One region of the Pectobacterium punjabense genome, then DNA from elsewhere that is predicted to be linked to it. Evidence: predicted binding sites of a transcription regulator. Region 1 holds the regulator's gene; each other region holds the start of a gene.
What was found. The regulator CRP, encoded in region 1, controls carbon source genes, mostly activating them, when cyclic AMP is high. The targets are predictions, from matches to a motif close to ATGTGANNNNNNTCACAT.
Positions count from the first base shown of each region.

Region 2: the regulator CRP is predicted to act here: its motif matches at 1,652-1,669, upstream of yrbN (protein YrbN).
Region 3: the regulator CRP is predicted to act here: its motif matches at 3,657-3,674, upstream of ompW (outer membrane protein OmpW).
Region 4: the regulator CRP is predicted to act here: its motif matches at 2,286-2,303, upstream of E2566_RS19905 (GntP family permease).

Region 1 is NZ_CP038498.1:4,259,077-4,266,556, reverse strand. Features, by position in the region: gene E2566_RS19415 (hypothetical protein) at 1-452, shown strand, start outside; gene E2566_RS19410 (aminodeoxychorismate synthase component II) at 729-1,304, shown strand; gene argD (bifunctional acetylornithine/succinyldiaminopimelate transaminase) at 1,425-2,651, shown strand; gene crp (cAMP-activated global transcriptional regulator CRP) at 2,795-3,427, opposite strand; gene E2566_RS19395 (OsmC family protein) at 3,805-4,212, shown strand; gene E2566_RS19390 (phosphoribulokinase) at 4,326-5,195, opposite strand; gene E2566_RS19385 (YheU family protein) at 5,320-5,556, opposite strand; gene E2566_RS19380 (hydrolase) at 5,558-6,574, opposite strand; gene E2566_RS19375 (LysE family translocator) at 6,681-7,283, shown strand; gene E2566_RS19370 (ABC transporter ATP-binding protein) at 7,366-7,480, opposite strand, start outside.
Region 2 is NZ_CP038498.1:760,201-767,680, forward strand. Features, by position in the region: gene pnp (polyribonucleotide nucleotidyltransferase) at 1-548, shown strand, start outside; gene nlpI (lipoprotein NlpI) at 686-1,570, shown strand; gene yrbN (protein YrbN) at 1,682-1,753, shown strand; gene E2566_RS03440 (DEAD/DEAH family ATP-dependent RNA helicase) at 1,746-3,644, shown strand; gene E2566_RS03445 (luciferase-like monooxygenase) at 3,752-4,759, opposite strand; gene E2566_RS03450 (U32 family peptidase) at 4,925-5,803, opposite strand; gene ubiU (ubiquinone anaerobic biosynthesis protein UbiU) at 5,815-6,810, opposite strand; gene ubiT (ubiquinone anaerobic biosynthesis accessory factor UbiT) at 7,165-7,480, shown strand, end outside.
Region 3 is NZ_CP038498.1:2,339,451-2,346,930, forward strand. Features, by position in the region: gene E2566_RS10545 (YciI family protein) at 38-334, opposite strand; gene tonB (TonB system transport protein TonB) at 600-1,355, shown strand; gene yciA (acyl-CoA thioester hydrolase YciA) at 1,466-1,888, opposite strand; gene E2566_RS10560 (septation protein A) at 1,911-2,477, opposite strand; gene E2566_RS10565 (YciC family protein) at 2,676-3,428, opposite strand; gene ompW (outer membrane protein OmpW) at 3,776-4,408, shown strand; gene E2566_RS10575 (oligogalacturonate-specific porin KdgM family protein) at 4,540-5,259, opposite strand; gene trpA (tryptophan synthase subunit alpha) at 5,645-6,451, opposite strand; gene trpB (tryptophan synthase subunit beta) at 6,451-7,480, opposite strand, start outside.
Region 4 is NZ_CP038498.1:4,381,400-4,388,879, reverse strand. Features, by position in the region: gene E2566_RS19920 (glycoside hydrolase family 3 protein) at 1-594, shown strand, start outside; gene gntR (gluconate operon transcriptional repressor GntR) at 673-1,668, shown strand; gene E2566_RS19910 (gluconokinase) at 1,678-2,190, opposite strand; gene E2566_RS19905 (GntP family permease) at 2,349-3,725, shown strand; partial or broken gene E2566_RS19900 (IS110 family RNA-guided transposase) at 3,975-4,963, opposite strand; gene E2566_RS19895 (YhgN family NAAT transporter) at 5,286-5,879, opposite strand; gene asd (aspartate-semialdehyde dehydrogenase) at 6,171-7,274, shown strand; gene E2566_RS19885 (hypothetical protein) at 7,428-7,480, opposite strand, start outside.

The sequences.
Region 1 (7,480 bases):
ACGTTATCCGTAAGTCTACGATGGAGCCTTTAACCGGGAGCAAAGTGGGTTTATGCCTTTCTGATGCTTTCAAATCTAAAGGAAAGCTTGCTTCTGCGACTGAGAGCTGCAACTTAACGTGGGCCGAAATTAGAGATGAAGCACCTGTCGAGTTCATTACCTACATCCCTAAATTGTCTTTAAAAGGAAAGAAGGTGATGAATCCTATGGATATTATCATTAGGGAGGGAAATAAATTTGGTGTCTATCGGTTTAATTTTCCCTTGGATTATTTATCATCGATCGGTGTATTCCAGTCGAATGCGAAAGAAGCGGTAACAACGACTACCCTGACAGATAAAGCAATCGAGCTATATGGGGCAAAGCCAGATACCTCAGTTGCTGAACTACGACCTGATTTTGTTGATGGTTTTTATCGGGTACCTATAACTTTTATCTTGGATGATGCTTAGCTATCGTTAATAGCTCGCGCTCGTTAATCTAATCAATATCTAGCTAAAGTAGGGATTCTGCACATTTAACTCGGAATCTCTGCTTCCTGCCCTCTAACACGCCTCTGGATGCAACTAAGATCGACCTCTCGCCATGCTTCTAGCTATACGCAGATACAATAATCAGTGTTGCATGCGTCTATGAAAAATTCATTGGCATAATTTTCGGGTATTATTGTGGATATCAAGAGTAGGATTAATTTAAATAACTAATATTTATCATAACATTAAGTCAATATGCTGCTAATTATCGATAACTACGACTCCTTTACCTACAACCTTTATCAATACTTTTGTGAGCTTGGCGCACAAGTCGTGGTGAAGCGTAATGATGAACTGACGCTGCGCGAGATTGAACGGCTTGCGCCCGAGCGGTTGGTGATTTCTCCTGGCCCTTGTACGCCAGACGAGGCGGGCATTTCACTGGCGGCTATTCGTCACTTTGCTGATAAGTTGCCTATTTTGGGTGTGTGTCTTGGCCATCAGGCGATGGGGCAGGCGTTCGGCGCGCGGGTGGTGCGGGCGCGGCAAGTGATGCATGGCAAAACTTCAGCAATTGTGCACAACAATACGGGTGTTTTCACCGGGTTGGCCCAGCCTTTGACGGTTACCCGCTATCATTCGCTCATCATTGATCCCGCTTCGCTACCCGTTTGCTTTGAGGTTACCGCCTGGAGCGAATATGAAGGGAAGCGTGACGAGATTATGGGAGTCCGTCATCGCTCATTGCCGCTGGAAGGCGTGCAGTTTCATCCTGAGAGCATTCTCAGCCAGCAAGGGCATCAGCTTTTGGATAATTTCCTTAAAATTTAATCGTATAGAAAGTTATTTTCTTCATCGGCTGATTTAATATTGCCTGCGATTGATTTTTTATGCATATTTATTGACTATATTTTCATTTCTGACGTAATGGACAGCAGAGTGAGGCAGCAAATGGCAGCAGAGCAGAAAGCAGTGACACGGGATACCCACGATAAGGTTATTTTGCCGGTTTATGCACCCGCGAAGTTTGTACCAGTGAAAGGTAAGGGGAGCCGCGTCTGGGATCAGGATGGCCGAGAATATATCGATTTCTCCGGTGGTATCGCGGTCACGGCGCTCGGTCACTGCCATCCGGCGCTGGTTAACGCCTTACAGCAGCAGGGCGAAAAACTGTGGCATACCAGCAATATTTTCACGAATGAACCTGCGCTACGCCTTGCCAGCAAACTGATCGATGCCACTTTTGCCGATCGCGTGTTCTTTGTTAACTCTGGTGCAGAGGCTAACGAAGCCGCATTTAAGCTGGCGCGTCACTATGCGGTTAAACGCCATAGTCCGTATAAAACCAAGATCATCGCCTTCTACAATGCATTCCATGGTCGCACGCTGTTCACCGTTTCAGTTGGTGGACAACCTAAATATGCCGATGGTTTCGGGCCTAAGCCTGCCGATATTGTGCATGTTCCGTTCAACGATCTCGCTGCGGTTAAAGCGGTGATGGACGATCACACCTGTGCGGTCGTGCTGGAACCGATTCAGGGTGAAGGCGGAATTACCCCCGCTACGCCTGAATTTTTGCAGGGCGTTCGTGACTTGTGCGATCAACATAAAGCGTTGCTGGTGTTTGATGAAGTGCAGAGCGGGATGGGGCGTACTGGTAAATTATTCAGCTATATGCACTATGGTATTACGCCGGATATCCTGACAACGGCTAAAGCGTTGGGCGGTGGGTTCCCGATTAGCGCGATGTTGACGACAGAAGAGATCGCATCAGCCATGACGGTTGGGGTGCACGGTACCACTTATGGCGGTAACCCTCTGGCCTGTGCGGTGGCGGAAGCAGCGCTGGATATTATCAACACGCCGGAAGTACTGTCGGGCGTAGCGGCTCGTCACGAGCGCTTTGTCAGTGAACTGGAGAAAATTAACCAGCAGTACGGCGTATTCGAGCAAATCCGCGGGATGGGGCTGCTGTTGGGTGCCGAGTTGAAACCGCAGTGGCATGGCCGCGCGGGAGAGTTCCTGGCTGCTGCAACGGCGCAGGGACTGATGGTTTTGATGGCAGGGCCGAACGTGATCCGCTTTGTGCCATCGTTGATTATTGATGAAGACGATATTGTGCAGGGAATGGCGAAATTCGCTAAAGCCGTCGCGCAGGTCGTTAACGCAGCAAACTGATTACGCCATAAAAAAACGTAGGGAACGTTTTTCAGCGTTGCGTTAGCAACGACCCGTAGGGTGGTGAGCAGGAAGCTCGCCATAAAAAAAGCGTGAAGCAGAGGCTTCACGCTTTTTTGTTGGTAGGGTACAGCGACAGGGATTTAGCGAGTGCCGTAAACGACAATCGTTTTACCGTGCGCAGAGATCAGGTTCTGGTCTTCTAACATTTTCAGAATGCGGCCCACGGTTTCACGCGAGCAGCCAACGATTTGCCCAATTTCCTGACGGGTAATTTTAATTTGCATGCCATCTGGATGCGTCATGGCATCAGGTTGTTTGGCCAGGTTGAGTAATGTTTGGGCGATACGGCCGGTCACATCAAGGAAGGCGAGGTTGCCGACTTTCTCAGAGGTAACCTGAAGTCTGCTTGCCATTTGCGCAGACAAGCGCATGAGGATATCCGGGTTAACCTGGATGAGCTGGCGGAATTTTTTATAGGAAATTTCAGCCACTTCACAGGCGGTTTTTGCCCGAACCCAGGCGCTGCGTTCCTGACCTTCTTCAAACAGGCCGAGCTCACCAATAAAATCGCCCTGATTGAGGTAGGAAAGAATCATTTCCTTGCCTTCTTCATCTTTGATTAGCACTGCGACAGAGCCTTTCACGATGTAGTAAAGCGTTTCTGCTTTTTCACCTTGGTGAATCAGCGTGCTCTTCGATGGATACTTGTGGATATGACAATGGGAAAGGAACCATTCGAGAGTTGGGTCTGTCTGCGGTTTGCCGAGAACCATTCGCTATCATCCTCTGTTGTAATTCACTGCGCAAATTACAGGGGTCAGAGTTCCCTGTACGGCGTGTTTAACTGCTAAAAAAATAAAATTCAGTCTAGTCAGAATGACGTCAGGGAATATACTGGAACCACTGTACCCTTGATTTTCCGGTTGCTGCCTTGCCGCACCGTAAACGTGGCTGGGTATGTCTGGCTACGTCATCATCATCTTCTTCGTTTCTGGCTTTGTCCAGAAAAGGTCTATTCTATTTTCGTTTTAACACAGCTTTAAGGATGTGTCTTGTGTTGTCTCGCTTCAGCATGACAAAGCTCTGATTAACGCTGGTTTTTGTACAGTAACGGTATAAATTTTCAAAAAATTTTTAGTGGAGAGGCATCATGCAGGCTCGGGTAAAATGGGTTGAAGGCTTAACGTTTTTGGGCGAATCCGCATCAGGGCATCAGGTATTGATGGACGGTAATTCCGGCGATAAAGCGCCCAGTCCGATGGAAATGGTGTTGATGTCCGTAGGGGGATGCAGCGCGATTGATGTGGTGTCGATTCTGCAAAAAGGTCGCAATGACGTGGCGGATTGTGAGGTGAAATTAACCTCGGAGCGCCGCTCTGAAGCGCCGCGCTTATTTACCCATATCAATCTACATTTTACCGTGACGGGAAAAGGGCTGACCGATAAAGCCGTCGAGCGAGCTGTTGCCCTGTCAGCGGAAAAATACTGCTCTGTGGCATTGATGCTGGGCAAAGCCGTCGAGGTGACGCACAGTCACGAAATTAGAGTGCTGGAATAATCCCTTTCTCTGGGTACTCATTCTGGTCACTTAAGCCTGTTATTAGGGGAAACATAGGGGGAGGTTCCCGTAGGGAGGCCTCATCCCTGTGGTCTCCCCGTGTATCTTGATGCTTATTCTATCGTTTTCCCTTCGATTAACCGCTGTACCAGCGGTGCCATGATGAGCTCCATCGCTAGCCCCATTTTCCCGCCGGGAACGACTAACGTATTGATGTGGGAGATAAACGACCCCTGCAACATGGCGAGCAGATAGGGATAATCAATATTATCCAACCCCTGAAAGTGAATGACGACGAAGCTTTCGTCCAGTGAAGGAATTGACTTGGCGGCAAACGGGTTAGAGGTGTCCACGGTGGGTACGCGCTGGAAGTTGATGTGCGTACGAGAAAACTGCGGCGTGATATAGGTGATGTAGTCTTCCATGGAGCGGACGACAGAATCCATCACCGCTTCACGCGAATGACCGCGTTCATTGACGTCACGAATCAGCTTTTGAATCCACTCCAGGTTGACGATCGGTACTACGCCGACGAGCAAATCGACATGCTGTGCCACATCATTTTGTTCGGTGACCACACCACCATGCAGCCCTTCGTAGAACAGGATATCGGTAGGTTCCGGCATGGGTTCCCACGGTGTGAATGTCCCGGGAACCTGATTATAGGGAATCGCTTCATCGTAGGTGTGGAGGTATTTACGCGTCTGGCCGCGACCATGTCGACCATATTCGATAAACGATTGTTCTAGCAGGCTGAAATCATTCGCTTCTGGGCCGAAATAGCTGATGTGGCGCCCTAAATCACGCGCTTTGCGGATCGCCATGTCCATTTCCGGGCGGGTATAGCGGTGAAAGCTATCGCCTTCTAACTGGGCTGCACGTAGATCGAACTGCTGGAAAATCTTACGAAAGGCCAAGCTGGTTGTCGTGGTTCCCGCTCCGCTGGAACCAGTAACCGCAATAATCGGATGCTGATGTGACATAAGGCGCGTGACTCCGTGATCGCGATGCGCGCATAGGCTGAAAGCCTGCGCACATTCTCAAAAATGACGTAATGGTTCCCATTGTTAGCATGTTTGGCGCGTTCTTTCACGTCTTTCACCATGCTCAATAAGGAGCATGTCCACCTGCATTGAGCTGCCCGCGTGGCATAATATTTAGCGTCTCATGCAACTCAGACCACACCAAAACGACCTCGCCAGATTGGAGCTGACTACGGATATCTTCTACTTTCTGCGCCAGCGAACGTTCCTGCTCGCCATAATCGGTGCCTTCACGCAGCACGAAAGATTCGATGATGTTATCCAGCGTTTCTGGATCGAGCTGTTGCCAGGGAATAATCACGCTAGGGTTCCTGAGTAAAAGTGGTTCCTGAAGAAGGATCGGCGGCGTGGTCCAAGAATGGGCTAAGCCAGTTGGGAATGCGCTGTTCCAGCCACATTTCCGGTTTCAATAACGTACCACTCACGAAGCCAACATGCCCGCCGTGTTCCGTTAGTTGATACTCAATATTAGACGGTAACTGCGACAGATCGGGAATGACCTCTGACGTCATAAAAGGATCGTCTTTTGCGTGGATGATCAGCAGTGGTTTGCGTATTTGAGGTAACAGCGGCAGCGCGCTACAGCGTCGATAGTAGTCAGTGGCATCGTGAAAGCCGTGGATACGGGAGGTAATGACGTCATCAAACTCGCGCAACTGGCGGATTCGCTTCAACTGCGGCAACTGGATCGGCAGCGTGTCCGGGTAAGCTGCCAGCTTGCGGCTGGCGTTTTGTTTCAACAGGCGCAGCAGGTAGTGCTGATAGACGCGGGAGAATCCTTGTTCCATCCGACGGCTGCAAGGTTCGAGCATCAACGGCGCGGAAACGATGACGGCGGCGGACAGGGAACAGCCTTCACCCTGCTGACCGAGCAGGTAGGCCAGCATGTTTCCGCCGAGAGAAACACCGATGGCAGCGGTAGGCGCCGCGCCCAGCGTTTCTTGCATCCAGTGCAAAAAATAGCTGGCATCGCTGGTTTCGCCAGAATGATAAATGCGTTTCATCCGGTTGGGCTTACCGCTGCACCCGCGAAAATGCATGATGACGGCCAGCCAGCCGCGCTGTTTACAAGCATGTAGCAGGCCGTGGGCGTATGGGCTGTGAAAGCTGCCTTCCAGCCCGTGGAACAGCACCACGCGTGGTTTGTGCCGTGCCTGCGCGGGCGCTTCGCTCCATGCCAGATCGACGAAATCGCCGTCGGGTAATTCGAGCGCTTGCCAGACTGGTGAGAACTGCGCGTGACGGCGAATCAGGCGCGGTAATAGCGTTTGCAGATGCGGATTATGCGCACCGCTTAGCGGATGAAAATGGTCATGCATAAAGGATATGAAAATCTTGTTGTCGGCTCTTGTACGATCAATATCACACTGTTAGCTTCAATGCTGCCAGTTGGTACGACATTTGGGTCAGGAGCGCCCACAAATAATGGAACTGAGTTTATTTCTTTCGATGTTAGGTTTTTTGTGGGTAGCGGCTATCACACCGGGGCCGAATAATATGTTGTTGACCACTTCGGGCGCGAATTTTGGCTTTATGCGCTCACTGTGGCTGATGGTTGGCATCATGTTGGGGATGCAGAGCATTTTGCTGCTGGTCGCATTCGGCGTCGGCGGTTTGATTCTGATTTATCCTTCGTTGCACTTTATTCTGAAAGTCCTCGGTAGCGCCTATCTGCTTTGGCTGGCGTGGAAAATCGCCACGGCGGCTTACGAACGGTTGGAGACATCCGTTGCGCCGCCTCAGCCGATCCGGCTTTATCAAGGGTGGTTGTTGCAATTCTTAAACCCGAAAGCGTGGCTCATGGCGTTGGGCGCGGTGGCCAGCTTTAGTCTGGCGGGTGAAGGCTATAACCATTCGGTGATCGCGATAAGCATCGGCATTGTGCTGGTGAATCTGGTTTCCGGTGTCATCTGGCTGGGTTTTGGTACGGTGATTGGGCGACTGCTACGCAGTAAGAAAGCGTGGATCATCTTCAACGTATCAATGGGGCTGCTAACCGCTGCCTGCGTGTTGTTGATTTGGCATTAACGTTGATTTGGCATTCATGCTGGTTTGATAACGTCGTGAGCGGTTTATCGCTCGCGACGTTATCAGGAGAGGGACATCAGATTTATTCGCTCTGCATCATCTGTTCTAACTGTTCCTGTGCGTCCAGCCAGGACAGCTCCGTTTCTTCTAGCTCGATTTTGACTTTGGTTTGTTGTTGCAAGCAATCGGTGAGCTCG
Region 2 (7,480 bases), 1.3 Mb from region 1:
AAGCCAAAGGTGCTCGTTTGCACATTCTGGGTGTGATGGAGCAGGCAATCAGCACGCCACGTGGTGATATCTCCGAATTTGCACCGCGTATTCACACCATTAAAATCAGTACCGATAAGATCAAAGATGTGATCGGTAAAGGTGGTTCAGTGATCCGTGCTCTGACCGAAGAGACGGGTACGACCATTGAAATCGAAGATGATGGTACAGTGAAGATCGCTTCAACTGACGGTGAAAAAGCGAAACACGCGATTCGTCGTATTGAAGAGATCACTGCCGAAATCGAAGTCGGTCGCGTGTATCAGGGTAAAGTTACCCGCATCGTTGATTTTGGTGCTTTCGTTGCTATTGGCGGCGGTAAAGAAGGCCTGGTACATATTTCTCAGATCGCCGACAAGCGTGTAGAGAAAGTGACTGATTACCTGCAAATGGGTCAGGAAGTGCCAGTTAAGGTTCTGGAAGTTGATCGTCAGGGCCGCGTGCGCTTAAGCATCAAAGAAGCCAATGCGCAAACTCAGGAAGCGGCAGCCCCGTCTTCTGAGGAATAACGGCTGTTAGAAAACGGTCCTATGGCACCTTGCCTGATTATGGCAAGGTGCTGCATATATCGTAAGGGTATGGATGTCCTTGCGTTGAGCAGTCCGGGACAGGATGTTCATCCAATGTTTGTCTTCGGGAGTGGGAAATGAAGCCTTTCTTGCGCTGGTGTTATGTTGCAACAGCACTCATGCTGGCAGGATGCAGCAACACGGATTGGCGTAAAGACGCAGTATTGGCGATTCCGTTACAGCCGACTTTGCAGCAGGAAGTGATCCTGGCACGCATGGAACAAATCCTTGCAAGCCGGGCATTAACCGATGATGAGCGAGCACAGCTATTATATGAGCGCGGAGTGCTGTATGATAGTCTCGGGCTACGGGCATTAGCGCGGAATGATTTTTCACAAGCGTTGACGATCCGCCCTGATATTCCAGAAGTTTTTAACTATTTGGGTATCTATTTAACGCAGGCAGGCAATTTTGATGCTGCCTATGAAGCGTTTGATTCTGTACTAGAGCTTGATCCAACTTACAATTACGCGCGTTTAAACCGTGGCATCGCTTTGTATTATGGCGGTCGCTATCTGTTAGCGCAGGATGATCTGCTGGCGTTTTATCGAGACGATCCGAATGATCCTTTCCGTTCGTTATGGCTGTATCTTGTGGAGCGAGAAATCAATCCAGAGACGGCCAAAATTGCGTTGAAGAAACGCTATGACGACGCGAAGAAAGGGCCTTGGGGATGGAATATTGTCGAATTCTACCTGGGCAGTATCAGTGAAAAAACACTGATGCAGCGTTTACAGGAAGAAGCTACGGATAACACTTCGCTCGCTGAGCATCTCAGTGAAACTGACTTCTATTTAGGTAAGCACTACCTAAGTCTGGGGGACAAGAACACCGCTTTGGCGCTGTTCAAGCTGACGGTTGCCAACAACGTCCATAACTTTGTTGAGCACCGCTATGCATTGTTGGAATTGGCGCTATTAGGCCAAGAGCAAGACGACCTATCAGGATCGGACCAGCAATAGCTGACGAACACTTACATCAGCCTAAAAAACTTCGGTTATCACCTTCACGGGTGAGGGCTTTTTTGTTCGCTTTTTAATCCAATTTGAGCCGGTTCACACTTTTCAATGAAAATGACTGAAAATTTTCACGACGAGTTATGTAGACTGGCCGCCATGTTTAATGAGGCACGTGTACATGACTGATTTATTTACTTCTTTTTCCGATTTGGGGCTGTCTGCTCCTATTATTAATGCCCTGACCGATCTGGGCTATGAAAAACCATCGCCGATTCAGGCTGAATGTATTCCTCACCTGCTGAACGGTCGTGATGTGCTGGGTATGGCACAGACCGGTAGCGGTAAAACTGCGGCTTTTGCTCTGCCATTACTCAATAACTTAAAACCTGAGTTAAAAGCGCCGCAGATGCTGGTGCTGGCACCAACCCGTGAGTTGGCTGTTCAGGTTGCTGAAGCCTGTAATGATTTTGCTAAGCATATGCACGGCGTTAATGTTGTTGCCCTGTACGGCGGCCAGCGTTATGACGTTCAACTGCGCGCTTTGCGTGGTGGAGCCCAGATCGTTGTTGGTACTCCTGGTCGTCTGCTGGATCACTTGAAACGCGGTACGCTGGATCTGTCCAACCTGAGTGGTCTGGTTCTGGATGAAGCTGATGAAATGCTGCGTATGGGCTTCATCGAAGATGTTGAAAACATCATGGCTCAGATCCCTGCGGCGCACCAGACTGCGCTGTTCTCTGCAACCATGCCAGAAGCGATTCGCCGCATTACGCGTCGTTTCATGAAAGATCCGCAAGAAGTTCGCATCCAATCAAGCGTGACTACGCGTCCAGATATCAGCCAGAGCTACTGGACTGTGCAGGGTATGCGTAAAAATGAAGCGCTGGTGCGTTTCCTGGAAGCAGAAGATTTTGATGCGGCAATTATTTTCGTTCGTACCAAGAACGCTACGCTGGAAGTGGCTGAAGCGTTGGAACGTAGCGGTTACAACAGTGCTGCGCTGAATGGTGACATGAATCAGGCACTGCGTGAGCAAACGCTGGAGCGTCTGAAAGATGGCCGTTTAGATATCCTGATCGCGACCGATGTTGCGGCGCGTGGTTTGGACGTTGAGCGTATCAGTCTGGTAGTGAACTACGATATTCCGATGGATGCCGAATCTTACGTCCACCGTATTGGTCGTACTGGTCGTGCAGGTCGTGCAGGTCGTGCTCTGCTGTTTGTAGAAAACCGCGAGCGTCGCCTGCTGCGCAACGTCGAACGCACAATGAAGCTGACTATTCCTGAAGTGGAATTGCCAAATGCGGAACTGTTGGGACAACGTCGTCTGGCTAAGTTTGCTGCTAAAGTACAGCAACAGCTGGAAAGCAGCGATCTGGACATGTACCGCGCGCTGTTAACGAAACTGCAACCGCAGGAAGAGCTGGATATCGAAACGCTGGCCGCCGCGCTGCTGAAAATGGCACAGGGCGAACGTCCTCTGATTCTGCCGCCAGATCCGGTATTCCGTCCGCGTCGTGAATTCCGCGATCGTGATGAGTCTCGTGGTGATTCACGTGGCGATCGTCGCCGCGATCCGCGTGATTCTCGCGAAAGCCGTGACGGTGACCGTCCACAACGCCGTGAGCGTCGTGATGCGGGTGAGATGGAACTGTATCGTATCGAAGTGGGTCGTGATGACGGCGTCGAAGTTCGTCATATTGTTGGTGCTATCGCCAACGAAGGGGATATCAGCAGCCGTTACATTGGTAACATCAAGCTGTTCGGGTCCCACTCAACGATCGAGCTGCCAAAAGGTATGCCGGGCGACCTGTTATCGCACTTTACTCGCACGCGTATTCTGAACAAACCAATGAATATGCAATTGCTGGGTGATGCCGTTGCACAGCCAGAACGTCGTGGTGGTGGTCGTCCTGGTGGCGAACGTCGTGATGGTGCCGCTCCACGTCGCTCTTTCGGCGGTGGTGAACGTCGTGAAGGTAACGGTAACGGCGGTGAGCGTCGTGAGCGTTCTTTCAACCGTGAAAACCGTGACGGTGCTTCACGTGCTCCGCGTCGTCGTCCTGCTGACGCGTAAGTTTCACTTCAGCTTGTTCCAATACAAGCTGTTGTAGCAATATTTTACTCAATGCAAAACGACCCGTTCAGGGTCGTTTTTTTGTTACTACCACCCATCAAGGCGTGTTAGAGCGTCTGCCGTATATCCATCGCGATTTCAAAAGATCGCAATCGTGCCTGATGGTCAAAGATTTGACCATTGATCATCACTTCATCCGCCTGTGTTTCACGCAAAAGACTCTGTAATCCATGACGTACCTTGGCGCTATCACCGACAATCGACAGCCGTAGTGCTTGCTCTGCGCCAAACTGTTCAACGGGAGATCCAACCGTATCGATGTTTTCTACCGGTGCCGGGAGCGGACCCGGCGTGCCACGGCGTAGGTTGATGAACTGTTGCTGCATCGAGGTGAAGAGGAAACGCGCATCCCGATCGCTATCGGCCGCCACCACATTGATGCAAACCATCGCGTAGGGCTTGGCGTGGGTGGCAGAAGGGACAAAGTTTTCACGGTAGAGACGGAATGCTTCCAGCAACATGTCGGGCGCGAAATGGGCGGCGAAGGCAAAAGGTAGCCCCAGTCTCGCGGCCAGCTGTGCGCTATACAGGCTCGAACCTAATAGCCAGATCGGAACGTGTAAGCCTTGTCCCGGGACGGCCAGCACTCCCTGACCCGGCTGTGCATCGGCGAAATAGCGTTGCAATTCCTGCACATCGCGTGGGAAATCTTCGATATCGGCATTAAGGTGACGACGCAGCGCCATCATGGTGCGCTGATCGGTGCCGGGTGCGCGGCCTAATCCCAAATCGATGCGGCCGGGATACAGCGATTCCAGCGTACCAAACTGCTCAGCGATGACGAGCGGTGAGTGGTTCGGCAACATGACACCGCCGGAGCCAAGACGGATGCGCGCCGTTCCCGAGGCAAGGTAGCCGAGCAGGACCGACGTTGCCGCGCTGGCGATACCGGTCATGCTGTGGTGTTCCGCCAGCCAATAGCGGTGATAGCCCCATTTTTCTGTGTGCTGCGCCAGATCCAGAGAGCGATGGAAGGCGTCACGCGCTGTCGCACCTTGTGGAATCGGCGCAAGATCGAGGACGGAAAACACGGTGGGTTGAGAAGACATAGACATAATATGGCTCACTTTGTTGTTCACTGACTCCACCAGGCCGGTGGATGCTAACGCCGTCAGTCAATGATGAAAGTCAGATCAGTATGCGGGAATGTCACGGTTATACGTAGTTCAAAGATGCGCTTAGGAAGGAAAGGGCGGTTAGCCGCCCTGATAGGATATCAGTTATTGAACAAGTTCCAGGCCAGCAACGCGACGCCAGTAGCCGTTGCAATCAGCCTGATTTTCCAGTGTTAATGGTGCATGACCTTGCTCGTTGGCGCGGAATGTATCCAGCATGGCTGGAGTGGTGATATCGTTTGGCGACAGCCGGACAATATCGACTAAATCCCGCATTGACGTCAGCTCGTTACCGAGGTTGTAGCAATAGCCGCTTTGCGTCTGGATACCATTGAGGACGAACACCTGCTGGTTTTCCTGCGACAGCATTTTTCTGCCTTGCGGGTAGCTAAGGCAGCAGGTTTCGCATTCATCTTTTGGTCGATCTTCTGAACGGGCAGTGAAGCAGCGCGCAGAATAGGCTAGCGGCAAATGGCCGTAGCTGAGCACTTCTACTTCAAATTGATGGCGAAAACCAAGCTCGTCACACTGATTCAACAGGTTTTGCAGCCAGTCGCGAGAAAGCTCGACCGGCATGCACCAGCGCACCATGCCTTGTTTGTGCAGCACACGTAGGGTATACGCGTTGTAGCAATTGAGCGCGTGCCCGGCAACAAACGGCAGATTGCGTTCGGCTGCGATGTTAACGGCGCCCAGATCGTTCGCTTCCAGCAAGAACTCGCCGTTCTCTACATAGCGCTTTAGCTCGGTGAGTTCAGACGGGGCTTGTAACAGTGCCAGCGTAGAGATCACCACCTGTTTACCGCTGTTGGCGACTTCGCGGGCCACGTTGAACCAGTCGGCTACTTTCATCAGACGGCGTTTGCTACACACGGTTTCACCGAGATAAACGATATCGGCGCTGCTGTTCACCGCTGCCTGATAAAATGCCTCGACGTCTTCTTTGGGCCAATAGTAGAGGATATTCCCTAATGCGTATTTCATGTGCTCTCCTGCTACTGCCATTTACGGTGATACGCGCCGAGCGTGGTTTGCGTGCCTTCTGCCACTGCGCCTAACGCATCCATCCAGGCCTGAGTGGGTATGAATGTTTCAGGATTGGCACGGCAGCGATCGATAGCTTGTCTCCACACTTGTGTAATCTGGCTGACGTAAGCTGGGCTGCGTTGACGACCCTCTATCTTCACGGAAGCAATATTGGCAGCCATCAGTTCAGGCAGAAGCTCCAGCGTGTTCAGGCTGGTTGGCTCTTCCAGCGCATGATAGCGCTGTCCATCGACCAAATAGCGGCCTTTACATAGTGTCGGATAACCAGCGTTTTCATCGTCCTGATAGCGGTCGATCAGAATATTGTTCAGGCGTGATTCCATGCCGTTTTCCGTTTGCTGCCAGCGAACAAACCGAGCGGGCGAGCAGGCACCTACGGTATTCGGTGATTCACCGGTCAGATAAGAAGAGAGATAGCAGCGGCCTTCCGCCATGATGCACAGGCTACCGAAGGCGAAAACTTCGAGCGGCACCGGACTGGTACGAGCGATTTGCTTTACCTGATGGATGGACAACACGCGTGGCAGCACGATACGTGAGACATCGAAGTGACGATGATAGAAACGAATCGCTTCGGTGTTTGTCGCGGAAGCCTGCACCGACACATGGCGTTCAATGTTGGGGTAGCGCTCGGCGGCATATTCCAACATGGCGAGATCGGCGAGGATCAGCACGTCGGCGCCGATCTGCGCGGCCATATCGACGGCACGCTGCCAGCGCTGATAGCCGTCCGGGTGAGCAAACGTATTGATAGCGATATGCAGCTTACGCCGATGACGATGCACGTATTCGCGTGCTTCCTGTAGTTTCTTATCGGTAAAGTTCAGCCCGGCAAAATGACGTGCATTGGTGTCATCTTTCAGGCCGATATAGACCGCATCTGCGCCATTATCGATGGCAGCTTTCAGTGCTGGCAGGTTGCCAGCGGGGCAAAGCAGTTCCATACACAATCCTTCATTAATCCCTTCGGGCCGTAGCGGGTCGGTACGATCAATGATGTTCAGACTGATACCGCTTTTATGACGGGCGTTTTGCCAGCCACTCTTGCGGGTCGTCGTAAGCGATTATTTATCAGTCGATGAATGTTGTTAACGATTGGGAATCTTAATTAACCCATCAGGTAAGGACTTTGATTTAAGGCAGTTTATGGTGCTAATCGTCGCGCAAGGACAAAATCTGTTGGGCATAATCGGATAAGCGACTAAATTATTGACATAGACCCCTGCCGCTTGCGGTGGATGTGGCAAAATGTTTGCAGATTATCTGAACAGTCAGATTGCTTTAAGAGGAGTATGCCAGTGTTGGAAAAACTACGAGCGCAGATTGTGCGTCAGGGGCCGAGCTTATTAGGTAAGCCACTCAAGTTCACCCCCTTTGCGCTACAGCGTCAGGTTTTGGAACAGATGTTGGGCTGGCAGTTCCGTCAGGCGCTGGAAGAGGGCGATCTGGTATTTCTCGAAAGCCGCTGGCTGAAAATTGAGGTGCGTGATGTCGGTTTGCAGTGGTTTATGACGCTGCGTGATGGTCGTCTGGTGGTCAGTCACGATGAGACGCCGGATGTCAGCTTTAGTGCGGATGCTAACGATCTGATTTTAATCGCCGCGCGCAAAGAAG
Region 3 (7,480 bases), 1.9 Mb from region 1:
ATTTTTCGTACTATCATGACCTGTATCAACGGAACTCCTAAAACACTTTTTTGTATGGTTTCACGCTAACGTGTTTGTAGACGCCAGCCGCGATGTAAGGGTCCGCATTGGCCCACGCCGTAGCTTCATCCAACGATGCGAATTCGGCGATAATGACAGAACCGCTAAAACCAGCCTGACCGGGATCTTCGCTATCGATAGCGGGTAAGGGGCCAGCAGTAATCAGCCGACCCTGATCGCGTAATACCTGTAAACGGGCAAGATGGTCTGGTCTGACCGACAGGCGTTTTGCCAGGGAATCAACATTATCTTCAGCATAAATGACATAGAGCATAGTGGCCTCACGGGTAGGAAGGTAAATTCTCGCGTTCGGGATTCCGGGTACGGTTCCCCCAACGGCCAAACACTATCGGTAAGAGAAACGTGTTTCTACTATCATACGTGATGTTGTTTGAAGACAATAGCTCGAGGACAATAGGTTGATTTGCCAGAGTAATCCCCCCACAATTTCTGTTTTTTTTACAATTCCACGGGTTGTTATTGAATATGATTGCTATTTGCATTTAAACTTGGGCGGCATAAGAGGATAAAGACAGACTATGCCGCAAAAAAAATTTTTTCTAACCCGTCGTTACTCATGGCCATTCATACTTTCAGTTGGTTTCCACGGTTCACTGATTGCAGGTTTGCTGTACGCTTCGTTTAATAATTCAATTGAATTACCGCAGGAGTCTAAACCTATCAGCGTGGTAATGGTGAATCCCGCAGCCTACGAAGCGGCACCTGTTGCCAAATCAGCCCCTGAACCCGAGCCCGTTAAGCAGCCAGAACCTGAGCCGGAACCGATTCCAGAACCGGAACCCGTGCCGCAGCCAGTAGCGATACCGTTACCTGAACCAAAACCCAAGCCGAAACCTAAACCGGAGCCTAAGCCCGTGAAGAAGGTGGAGCAGCCGAAGCCGGTTAAGCGTGAACCGACCGTTGAAAAACAGCCGCCTTCGCCGTTTACCAGCGAAGAGCCGACGCGCAATGTCAATAATGCGCCAGTGAAACAGGCACCTGCACCAGCAGCAAGCTCACAGTCGAGTGGGCCACGTCCGCTGAGCCGCGCGCAGCCACAGTATCCAGCCCGCGCGTTCTCGTTACGCGTTGAAGGACGAGTGAAAATGCAGTTTGATGTGGATGAATCCGGGCGCGTTGACAACGTTCGGGTACTTTCTGCTGAGCCGCGCAATATGTTTGAACGTGACATCAAACAGGCGATGCGTAAATGGCGTTACGAAGCGAGCAAGCCAGGTAAAGATCTGGTTGTGACCATCGTGTTTAAAATTGATGGCGGGGCGGCGGTCGAATAATACCCGGCAATACATAAAAAGAAACGGGGCATCGTCTTTGATAGATGATGCCCCGTTTTCATTATAGAACGGGTGAAATCGTGTCGATGCAGCAAGCGCTCAGTCTGATATTACTCGCTTGGCGTGAAGTTGCTTTTACCGGCTGGCAGTTCACGTGGATGGCCTTCTTCATCGACGGCGACGTAAGTGAATAACGCTTCGGTGGCCCGATAGCGCTGACCAATCGGCTCAGACGACACTTTCTTTACCCAGACTTCAACGTTGACATTGATAGAGCTACGGCCAGTACGTAAGCAACGCGCATAGCAGCAAACCACATCGCCGACGGCAACGGGTTTTAGGAACGACATCCCATCAACCCGTACAGTAACGACGCGCCCTTCGGCGATTTCTTTCGCCAGAATGGCACCGCCGATGTCCATTTGCGACATCAACCAGCCGCCAAAAATATCCCCGTTCGCATTGGTATCAGCTGGCATTGCCAGCGTACGGAGAACCAGTTCACCCTGTGGTAACACGTTTTGTGTGCTCATTGTGTATGCCTCGGTTTAGCGATTACTGTAGCTCGCTTTTTTCTTCTTCTGATTTCTCTTGGTCGTTAGGTAAGTGGCGATAAATATAGACGCCACAAACCAGCGTAAACAGCAGCGTCACACCGGTTAGTCCAAAGACTTTAAAATTTACCCAAACGCTTTGCGGTAGCCAGAAAGCAATATAAATGTTAACCAATCCGCACACCAGAAAGAACATGGCCCAGGCGAAATTCAGTTTCCCCCAGACAGGCTGCGGTAAGGTCAACTCTTTGCCCAGCATCTTCTGAATCAGAGTCTGTTTCATGACAAACTGGCTAACCAGCAGGGCAATGGCAAACAAGGCGTAGATGATGGTCACTTTCCACTTAATAAACAGATCATTATGGAATACCAGCGTTAGCGAACCAAAAACGACGACCATCGCAAAGGTAACCAGCGTCATTTTCTCTATTTTACGGTACATCACCCAGGTGACCGCGAGTGACAGCGCCGTTGCCGCAATCAGCGCACCCGATGCAATATAGATGTCATAAAGTTTATAGGCCGCAAAAAAAACGACCAACGGTATAAAATCAAGAAGTTGCTTCATTATGTCAATCCATCACTCAACTGTGTCGTAATCATAACCCGCAAGAGTTACCCGATAGCGCATGCCATTATCCTTTATTGTGGATCACCATTCCCGAGATATTGTAATAATTTGCAGAAAATTACGAATGGGTCGGTAACGGCCAAGGGATTGCTAAGCCTATGCCACCACAGGTGTGGCATAGGCTGGGAGCGGTAGTTATGCGCGCAGCAACATATAAAGGCGGAACAGGTAAATCAGCAGAATGGCGGAGATCAAGTTGCTCAAGCCGTTCAGAACCACGCCGAGTACCGTGGGTGAGGAAATAGGTAACTTTGACACGACCAGCAAAATAACGATTTTAGCCAGCAACCACATCACGATGGCGGGCGCTGTAGCGCGTAAGTTGCTATAGGCGAGCTTAGTACTTACTTTAATCGCGTTGAAAATCCCGCTTTTTTCCGTTACCACAATCACCGGTGATAAGCTCAGTGCAATAGCGAGCAATACGCCAGGGATGATCAAAAGCATCATACCAAGCTGGATGAGCAACGTGCACAGCAGAATCAGGAAAAGTAGGCGGAATAAAAAAGGTGCGGATGCGCCAATAGCGCGTAGAGCGCTGGTGCGGTGTCCGCCAGAAACCAGTTGGATCAGCATCAGAACCCCGCCCGTCAGCAGCACATTACCTACTAATGCAGCAAAAGTGCCTGCTGCCGACATTTTCAGCAACACGGTTTGTTGTTCCGGCGTCATCTGCTGAATCAAGTCCATTAAGCCAGATTCGACAGAAGATGACAGATCGCTGCTGGAACTGCTCAGAATCTGTAACTCGTCTCCAGAAGGCGATAGTGCATGATTCAGTATGACAGTAATGAATGCCGTCAACAGTGACATCATTAAGATGCTGATGAACTGGTTACGGGTAAAATTCATCGTGTCACGGTACAACGTGTTAGCCGTGATAGGCATGAAGGCTCCTTGGAAAAGATAAATCGACAGAAAGAACTTAACTCGCGATTGTAACCTGTTAATTCGCGCTGTGGCACCCCGTTAGCGATGCAATGCTGTTTTTACTTTCGTTGAGGATCAATGTGGCAGGGTTACCCATATCCATTTTCCTCATCATTAATGACGCAATTTATTCGTCATGCTGTTTTTGATCTGGATCAATCCCATGAATTTTAATTAGTTAGTGATAAGTGATTTAGTTCAATTTGAACGTAAAACCTTTAAAGGATGTGATCTGGCTTAAAACAATAATACCCATTTAGGGGTATCTTTCGCTCGAAATTTAAACCCTATAAATGGAGTGGGTAATGAAAAAAACATCTTTCTTATTGTTGGCAGCGGCACTCATGCCTGCATTTGCGCAGGCTCATCAAGCGGGGGATTTTATTGTTCGGGCGGGAACGGCTACTGTGCGTCCTGCTGAAAGCTCGGACAACGTGCTGGGGTTGGGGGAGTTTCAGGTTAGCAACAATACTCAACTGGGTCTGACTTTCAGCTATATGGTGACGGACAACATTGGTGTTGAATTGCTCGCCGCTACGCCGTTCAAACACAAGGTTGGCACACCGGGTACGGGAACAATTGCGGAAGTTAAGCACCTGCCACCGTCACTGGTAGCACAGTACTATTTTGGCGATGCTCAAGATAAGTTACGCCCTTATTTAGGCGTTGGTCTGAACTACACGATGTTCTTCGACGAGAAATTCAATGATACGGGGAAAGGTGCGGGTTTGAGCGATCTGAGCCTGAAAAATTCCTGGGGTATTGCAGCGCAGGCTGGGTTGGATTACAACCTGGACAAGAATTGGCTAGTAAACATGTCCGTATGGTGGATGGATATTGATACCGATGTGAAATTTAAAGCCGGTAACGCTCAGCAAAGTATCCATACTAAACTCGATCCGTGGGCCTTTATGTTTGGTGTAGGCTACCGCTTCTGATTTGATAGTTAAATATGAAGAATAAAAAACGGCGAAGTGAATAACTTCGCCGTTTTTATAGACAGGAAATAACAAACCAATAAAAAGAACGCTATTTGCTATTAAATCTATTTTCTATATGGCGTTAGCCATTAGAAATTGTATTGCACACCAACGCGGTAACGAGTTTGACGCTCGTCAGTCGTTTTGCTGCCAATCACGTTGCCGACTTCAGCGTAAGGCGTCCAGTTTTTGTCATATTTGTACGCTAATTTAACGTTATGAGTGAGGCCGTAGTTGTCGTTGTCGGCAAGGTAACCAACAGAACCGGCTTTGGTTTTCTTGTCGTATTCAAATTCGTATTCAACCACAAAGTTCGCAGGCAGTTTATAACCCAGCGTACTGGTGATGGTATAACCTTTCATGTCGGAAGGGGCTGTAGTACCGATGCTGTCACTTTTGCGCAGGTAAGATGCACGGTAGCGCAGACCATAGTACAGTGAATCGGTAATGTTAGCCGTACCTTTGACATAAGGGCGGTAGTTGTTGTCTTTTGAAGAGGACACCATGTTTAAGCCCGCTTCAACGCCAAAGGTTTTGTCGAACTTGTACTGGTAGCTAGCGGTAACTTCAGTACCGTTGCTGACTGGCTCGTTATACGGTTTATTTGGTGTTTTATCGGCGTCTGATTGACCCCATTTTGCTTCCATTGACAGGCCAAAGCCGTTGTCAAAACGGTGGGACATCAGCAGGCGATCTTTATGGTCGTTTTTTGCTGAATCATTCATCTCATGACGATAGTCAATCGTAACAGCCATGGAGCTTAAGCTGATTAAGGAAGTTACCATCATCGTCAATATTTTAACTTTCATTTTATTATCCCATGTTGAAGAGAATTATTATTTAAAAAACGCGCTGCCACTTTGTTCAGCGATTTCATTCTATTTATTCTATCTTACAGTAATGTGAACAAGATCTTCAAAAAGAGAAAATTTTAAATGATCTCAATTCTGTGATTCTCTTCGTGTTTTATTCGTGGGATTTATGCGGATTAAAAAATACTGGGAAATTAATTTATTTATTTGATGTGGAATTAAATAATTATTTCAATTTGAAAACTTTTCTTACAATTATTGAAGTTTGGAAATTAAATAATTATTGAATATATTTCCCGCCAGTAAAATAAGAAATAATTTGAAACACTATTCGGCGCGCGACATTGCTTGCGCTAAGTACAAATCGCGCGCCTGAAACGTGTTATGAACGCGTAGCTGCTTTCATTTCACTCACAAAGGTGTGTAACTCTGACAGCATTAAGCTGGGCTGGTTCAGATTTTTTTCAATAATCCGCACGATCGCAGAACCAGAAATAGCCCCCGCGGCACCTGACGCTAATGTTTCTCGCACTTGAGTTGGATCGGAAATGCCAAATCCTTGCAGTGGTGGGGCAGCATGATACGCATTCAGTTTGGCAACCAGATGATTCAGCGGTAGTTGGGCGCGTTTTTCTGCTCCTGTCACGCCTGCGCGTGACACCAGATAGGTATAGCCACGGCCATAAGAGGCGATCTCGCGTAATAGCTCATCATCAGCATTAGGCGGGCAGATAAAGATAGGGGCAATACCGTGCCGTAGCGCTGCCGTACGGAAAGGAGCCGACTCCACCACGGGAACATCTGCCACTAAAACCGAATCGACGCCAACCTCGGCACAACGCTGATAAAATTCATCGATACCATTGCTGAAGACCAGATTGGCATACATCAGCAGGCCAATCGGAATTTCTGGGTATTTCTGACGTATAGTCGCCAGCATCTCAAAACATTGCTCTGGCGTGACGCCTGCGGCGAAAGCGCGCAGATTAGCTGCCTGAATGGTTGGGCCATCCGCCAGTGGGTCAGAAAAGGGCACGCCTAATTCCAGCGCATCAGCACCCGCAGCAATCAGCGTATCGATAATTTTCAGTGATTGCTCAGGGGATGGGTCGCCCAGCGTGACAAACGGGACGAACGCGCCTTCTTTTTTCTCTGACAGGCGTGCAAATAGCTGTTGGTAGCGCTCCATTACATTTCTCCCCGATCTTTCAAAATATCGTGCACGGTAAAGATGTCTTTATCACCCCGACCTGACAGGTTGACCACCAGCAGTTGCTCTTTCTCCGGCTCTGCTTTGATCATCTTCAAGGCATGTGCTAATGCGTGGGAGGATTCCAGCGCGGGAATAATACCTTCATTACGGCAGAGTGCTTTGAAGGCATCCAGCGCTTCATCATCGGTAATCGAGACATAGTCGGCACGACCAATACTATTCAGGTAGGCGTGCTGTGGCCCTACGGACGGGAAATCCAGCCCGGCGGAAATAGAGTAAGACTCTTCAATTTGTCCGTCGGACGTTTGCATCATCGGGGACTTCATGCCGAAATAAATACCAACGCGACCGTGTTTTAACGGTGCGCCGTGCTGCCCGGATTCAATGCCCAAGCCGCCAGGTTCGACGCCGATCAGACGGACGGTAGTATCGTCGATGAAATCAGCGAACATCCCAATCGCGTTAGAACCACCGCCAACACAGGCCAGTACTGCATCCGGCAAGCGACCTTCTTTTTCCAGGATCTGCGCTTTGGTTTCTTCACCAATCATGCGTTGGAATTCGCGTACGATCGTTGGATAAGGATGCGGGCCAGCAGCCGTTCCCAGCAGATAGTGTGCCGTTTCATAGCTGCCAGACCAGTCACGTAGCGCTTCGTTGCAGGCATCTTTCAGCGTGGAAGAACCGCTGTGAACCGGAATTACTTCCGCCCCCATCAAACGCATGCGGAACACGTTCGGCGACTGGCGCTCAACGTCTTTTGCTCCCATATAAACGCGGCATTTTAGGCCAAGCAGGGCGCAAGCCAGCGCCGTCGCGACGCCGTGTTGGCCTGCGCCGGTTTCAGCGATGATTTCGCTTTTGCCCATGCGTTTAGCCAGCAATGCTTGTCCAAGTACCTGATTCGTCTTGTGCGCGCCGCCGTGCAGTAGATCTTCACGCTTTAGGTACAACTTCGTCTTCGTTCCTGCCGTCAGGTTTTGGCACAGGGTTAACGCCGTTGGA
Region 4 (7,480 bases), 120 kb from region 1:
GAAAGGACGCAGCAGGTGTTCCAGCGCCCATCCATCACGGCACAAGCTGAACAGGCGCAATATGACGCGTTAGTGTTGCTGAAAAAACGACAGGGAATTCTGCCGTTGCAGAAGGGGAAGAAAATTTATGTGTGGGGAATGAATCCCGATGTCGTGCGTAATGCTGGCCTGGTTGTTGTTGATCACCCCGTCAAGGCCGATGTGGCGTTGATACGAGCGACGGCACCGTATGAGCAACCGCACAAGAATTTCTTTTTTGGCGCGATGTACCATGAAGGTGCGCTAGATTTCCGCCAAGATAATGAACAGTATCAAGCAATTGTGAATGCGGCTCGCTATGTGCCAACGATCGTGACGGTTTATCTTGATCGCCCGGCTATCTTGACCGCGATTGAAGATAAGGCCAGTGTTCTGGTGGCTAACTTTGGCGTCAGTGATACGATCCTGCTGCGTTCTCTGATGCATGAGCGGCGCTACACTGCCCGTTTGCCGTTTGAATTGCCCTCTTCGATGAAGGCAGTGGAACAGCAACGCGGCGATATACCGCATGATTCGCCCGCACCGCTCTATTTTTCCGGCTTTGGGCTACAGTAAAACGTGTCTCTGGGGGAGCCTCGACGGGCTTTTTTTGCTAGACTTAGGGCACTGTTTTTCAGACGCTTTTAGTCGATGATGAAGAAGAAAAGACCCGTTCTCCAGGATGTTGCCGACCGCGTTGGGATTACCAAAATGACGGTAAGCCGCTATTTACGTAATCCCGCTCAAGTGTCGGTCGCGTTGCAGGCAAAGATCGCCATTGCGTTGGATGAGCTGGGCTACATCCCTAATCTCGCCCCTAACATGCTCGCCAGTTCGACCAGCCGGGCGATTGGCGTGTTGCTGCCATCATTAACCAATCAGGTTTTCGCTGAAGTATTGCGTGGAATTGAACGTACGGCGGAAGCGCACGGTTACCAAACTATGTTGGCGCACTATGGCTATCATCCTGACAGAGAAGAACAGCGCCTGACCTCACTGCTGTCCTATCACATTGACGGGCTTATTCTGGCCGAACGCACCCACACGCCGCGAACGCGCCAGATGCTGGATGTTGCGGGTATTCCGGTGGTGGAACTGATGGATTCTGTGTCGCCTTGTCTGGATATGGCGGTCGGGTTCGATAACGTTGAAGCCGCGCGCCAGATGACGTTGCGTATGGTCGCGCTGGGGCATCGTCACATCGTCTATCTCGGCGCGCGACAGGATGAACGTACGATTATGCGTTGCCGAGGTTACGAACAAGCGATGTTGGAAAGCGATCTCAAAAGTTATTGCGTGATGAGCGAGCGGGCATCTTCCTATTCGCTTGGCGGTGAGCTACTGCGGCAGACGCAGGCGGAATATCCGCAGGTCGATAGCGTATTTTGCACCAATGACGACTTAGCCGTCGGTGCGATGTTCGAATGTCAGCGGCAGGGGTTACGCGTGCCAGATGACATTGGCGTAGCGGGTTTCCACGGGCACGACATTGGTCAAGCGATGGTGCCGAAGCTGGCTAGCGTACTGACGCCGCGTGAACACATGGGGCGCGTCGGCACCGAACGCCTGCTGGCCCGCCTGAGAGGCGAGCCGGTGGAGCAGGAAATGGTTGATGTCGGTTTTACCGTGCTGGATGGCGAAAGCCTCTAAGCCGCGACGTTAGCCTGCTGCACGCAGTGCGTCAACGCAACGCTGCACAACGTCTTCCCGCGTGCCGTCGATGTCGATCTTCAGGACATCCGGTTCATCACTGCCTGGTTCTTCCAGTGCATCGAACTGGCTTTTCAGCAGGTCTGTTGGCATAAAGTGTCCCGCTCTGGCTTTGTGACGCTCCAGAACCAGTTCAAAGCTGCCTTTCAAATAGATAAACACCATCTTTTCGTTCCCTTCGCGCAGGCGGTCGCGGTAACGCTTTTTCAGCGCGGAACAGACGATAATGCCCGTTTCATTTTTGTGCGCCAGGCTGTAGGCGACATCGCTGAGCCGCTCCAGCCACGGTGCGCGGTCGTCGTCATTCAACGGCGTACCGCTGGCCATTTTCTGGATATTGGCGCGCGGATGCAGATCGTCGCCATCAATAAATTTTGCCTGAATGGCGCGGCCAAGTTCAGCGCCAACTGAGGATTTTCCACTGCCTGATACGCCCATCAGAATAATGCTTCGACCTGACATAATTTGATCTCTATCTCAAACTGTAAATTAAATGATACTTAATGGTTCCAGACTTTAACATGTTACCCGTATCATGTTACCGGTATCAAATGATGATGTGATACGCCTCACAAACAATCAGCCAATTTTGGCCCGGTGTCTAAGAGAGATGATTAACGATGACAGAAATAACATCCGCCTATAGCGCCAGTGTGCTATTAACCATCGCCGCAGGCGCGGTCGCACTGTTACTGGTGTTGATTATGCGCTTTAAAGTGCATGCTTTTTTGGCTTTGACACTGGTAAGTCTGGTCACTGCGCTGGTGACAAAAACTCCATATGAGAAGATTGTCCCAACATTACTTAGTGGTTTTGGTAGTACGCTGGCTTCTGTTGCTCTGCTGGTTGGTCTGGGGGCAATGATTGGCCGGCTGCTGGAAGTTACTGGTGGCGCGAAGGTTTTGGCCGATACGCTGATCAACAAATTCGGCGAGCAGCGTGCTCCCTTTGCGCTGGGTATTGCGTCGCTGCTGTTTGGCTTCCCGATTTTCTTCGACGCCGGTCTGGTTGTGATGTTGCCGATTATTTTCAGCGTGGCGAAACGCTTTGGCGGCTCAACATTAAAATATGCCTTTCCCGCGGCGGGTGCTTTTGCTGCCATGCACGCTTTGGTGCCGCCGCATCCCGGTCCGGTTGCGGCCAGTGAGTTACTGGGTGCCAATATCGGCCTGTTAGTGATTATTGGTGGCCTTATTGCGTTACCCACCTGGTATTTCGGCGGCTATCTCTATGGGTTATACGCCGGTAAAAAATTCGATATCAAGCTGCCTGCAAGCTTCTTGTCTGCGGTTGAAACCGATACGAGCGTTAAACCACCACGCTTTTCCGTGGTGTTGAGTATTCTGCTGCTGCCATTAGTGCTGATTTTTCTCGATACCGGGCTGAATACGCTAACGGTGATGGGGGTAGTGAGCGGTGATAACGGCTTGGTGCAGTTCTTACGCATGTTGGGTAAAACGCCAGTTGCATTACTGATCACGGTGTTCTTTGCGTTGATGGTCTTTAGTGGCGATAAGAGCCGCTCACACCTTGAGAAAATTTGTGATGGGGCATTAGGACCGATTTGTTCGATTATTCTGGTCACTGGCGCGGGCGGAATGTTCGGTGGTGTATTGCGCGCCAGCGGCATTGGTAACGCGTTGGCGGGTGCCTTGGCGGATACGGGGATGCCAGTGATTGTGGCCGCGTTTGTCGTGTCTGCTGCACTGCGTGTGGCGCAGGGTTCGGCGACGGTGGCATTGACGACGACGGCGGCGCTGATGGCACCCACCGTGGCGGCGACCACGGGCTTAAGCCAGTTTGATCTGTGCTTTATTGTGGTGGCGATTGCGGGTGGTGCGACCGTGCTGTCGCATGTGAACGACTCTGGCTTCTGGCTGGTGAGCCGCTTCCTCGAAATGGATGAGAAAACAACCCTGAAAACCTGGACGGTGATGGAAACGCTGCTCGGCACCATCGCCTTCTTGCTGGCGGTGATTGGTAGTATTTTGCTCTAATGTGTTTAACCCCCCTCTTACAAGGGAGGGTTTTGACATTAATCCGGCGTAAAAATTATGCAGCGGTGATCATGAGCACCGAGTGAGCGACAGGACGTCGCGAAAGCCAGTGCCGCGTATGGAACGCGTCACTGGCGGCTCGAAGGGTGATCATGAACGCCGATGGCACCGCGTAGCGGCATGATTTAGCCGGAAGCCTGGGTTCGCAGGGCGGCGGCGACTGAGTAACCGTGTTGCCGGTCAAGCATTTTAATGGGGCGTCATCGCATAATTTTTGTCATATGGCCGCTGCGTATGCAGCACGCCATAACACAGATGAACCAGTTTCCTCATCGCCGCCCCTATCGCCACCATCTTCGCTTTTCCTTTTAGCCGCAGTCTTTCATAGAGGGCTTTCACATGACTGTTCCAACTGATAGCCGCTATGGCTCCCATATACAGTTTTGCCCGGATACCCGGCGGACCTATTTTCGACAGTCTGGCCCTGCCACACACCGAGGTGCCTGAACGATGTTCAACCGGGATAACTCCCAGGTACGCCGCCACCTGTTCCGCGCTCCTGAAGTTATTGCCCCGGATGATGGCTAACATATTCCACCCGATTTGCTCTCCAACTCCATCAATCGATTGCAGAAGTTTCAGGTCATTTTTTAGCCCAGGATGCTTATCTATATGCTCCGCTATCAGGCGTTCAATCCTTGCCAGCTCATTCTTCAAATTTCGCTCAATCGACTCCAGCGAGGTCAGGACTTCTTCTGGGGCCGTGGTGGATTTTAACGTGCTCAGTCGATTTTCTATGCGTTGTTTATCATTCAGCAGACTATCCCTGTGCTGTAACAAGACTTTGAGTTTCCTTATTTCTTGAGAGGCGGGAGCCAGTTTTCTGGTTGTTTCAGGCAGCCATAACAGGCAAGCACATAAGCATCAACCTTATCCGTTTTAGTCAATATCCCCATTCCTTTGGCGAATTCACGCACCCGATGCGGGTTTATCACGGACACCAGAATACCAGCCTGATGGAGACCATAGGCCAGGTGTTCGTGATAAATCCCAGTGGCTTCCATGATGATATGAGCCTGACTCGGGTCACATTTTTGCAGGATTAACCATCGAGCCAAAGCCTGTGCTGAGTTGGGGTCATTGGGTAAAACTTTCGTCTTCCGTTTACCTTTAATGCCATCAACCAATAAGCACACATCGATAAAACGTTTACTGATATCAATGCCGATGTAATACATAATGTCCCCCTTTCACTGAAGCCGTCACGCCCGTTCCGCTTGTACATTCAGAGTCAGTGCTCTAGGTAACCGTTCAATGTTAATGCTGGCGTGAAAGGTGAAACAGAGGGCTTAAACTCAATCGCAAGGTTGATAGCCTTAGCGCCCTGCGGAAGCTCACTCTGTTTCATGTAGTGATAGCTAATCACTACATGAGAAAGATACAAGCGCCCTGCGTCGGGCGCGTGCTACGGGGTAGCATGGAAATTGCGGTATTATCGCGCACGAAACCACCTCTTAGTCGGCATAAAATGTGACTAAGACACAGGCGAGAATGACGCACCTATAACTTCATGTACGCACGTATGCCGTCGAGGAACATTTGCGTCGACAGCATCACCAGAATCAGCCCCATCAATTTCTCCAGCGCGCTCACGCCTTTTTCACCCAATAAACGTAAGAACACATCTGACAGCAGCAGGATGATGAAGGAGATCGTCCAGGCGATAAACAATGCCAGCGTCAGGTGGGGTAACTGATTGGGATACTGGTGAGAAAGGAGCATCAATGCCGCGAGGATCGACGGCCCGGCGACCAATGGAATCGCCATCGGCACCAGAAACGGTTCTTCGCCGGCTGGCAGACCGCTGCTATTGCCTTCCTGCGAGGGGAAAATCATCCGAATCGCGATGAGAAAGAGGACGATACCGCCGGAAATGGACACGGTTTCAGTACGCAGATTCAGGAACGCCAGAATGTGTTCGCCAGCAAACAGGAAAATCAGCATCAGCCCAAGTGCAATCAGCATCTCGCGGATCAGCACCACACGTCGGCGTTTGGGATCGAGGTGCTTGAGTACGGACATGAAAATGGGCAAGTTGCCGAGTGGGTCCATAATGAGCAACAGCAGCACCGTTGCGGAGATCATTTCTGTCATGTTGGTTATTGCTCCTGTTACCTGACGGTGGCAGCGATATGATGTATTGGTCGCGGTTCTTATCGTGAGTCAGGTTGATGATATTAGAATGACTGCTGAAAAATGCCGTACTATCGAATAAATTCACTTGCGACTTTATGTACATTTTGTAAGGTTGAACGACACGATAATTTACAGATTTACGGCACGGCACGCGCAACCTCTGCGGCAGTTCACTGAGTCAGCACTAACTATGCGCCCTCGACGTTAGCCGGAATTCTTTTTTGTTACCCCCAAAGCAGGACAGTTACCATGAAAAATGTTGGTTTTATTGGCTGGCGCGGTATGGTCGGCTCGGTTCTCATGCAGCGCATGGTGGAAGAACGCGACTTTGATGTTATTCACCCGGTGTTCTTTTCAACGTCTCAGCACGGCGAAGCTGCTCCGGCGTTGGGCGGTCATCAAGGCGTGTTGCAGGATGCTTATAATATCGAAGCACTGCGCGCGCTGGACATCATCATTACCTGTCAGGGCGGCGATTATACCAATGAAGTCTACCCAAAGCTGCGTGAAAGTGGCTGGCAGGGGTATTGGATCGACGCCGCATCCTCGCTGCGTATGAAAGATGACGCGATTATTATTCTGGACCCAGTGAACCACGGTGTGATTCAGCAAGGTCTGGATAAAGGCATCAAAACCTTTGCGGGCGGTAACTGTACCGTCAGCCTGATGCTGATGTCATTGGGCGGTTTGTTTGCGAACAATCTGGTGGAATGGGTTTCTGCTGCGACCTATCAGGCGGCGTCTGGCGGCGGTGCGCGTCACATGCGTGAACTGCTGGCTCAGATGGGGGCACTGCACGGTGAAGTCGCGAAAGAATTACAGGACCCGGCTTCTGCGATTCTGGATATCGAGCGTAAAGTGACAGCGCTGACCCGTAGCGGTTCGCTGCCGACTGATAACTTTGGCGTGCCGTTGGCGGGTAGTCTGATTCCGTGGATCGACAAACAGCTGGATAACGGCCAGAGCCGTGAAGAGTGGAAAGGTCAGGCGGAAACCAACAAAATTCTGGGTACTAGCGGCGTGATTCCGGTTGACGGCCTCTGCGTGCGCGTTGGCGCGCTGCGCTGCCACAGCCAGGCGTTCACTATCAAACTGAAGAAAGATGTGGCACTGCCGGAGATCGAACAACTGCTGGCTACCCACAACGACTGGGTGAAAGTGGTGCCGAACGATCGCGACATTACCATGCGTGAGCTGACGCCTGCTGCGGTAACGGGTACGCTTTCTACGCCGGTAGGCCGTCTGCGTAAGCTGAACATGGGGCCGGAATACCTGTCCGCCTTTACGGTCGGCGATCAGCTGCTGTGGGGAGCCGCTGAACCGCTGCGCCGTATGCTGCGCATCCTGCTGTAGTTATCTCGATGTAGTGATCTTGCTGGCGCAACATCGGTCGGTGTTGCGCCAGTTTCTACTCGTATTTCTTCACTCGTATATTTTCGAGAACCGCGACGGGCTGGGTATTTCAGAACGGCCAGCGTCCAAGGCGTGTATCACTCACTGACATTTTCAGCAAAGGACCAAGCCTCTTTGTTGCAGACACTGGTTCAACTGTTCCACGT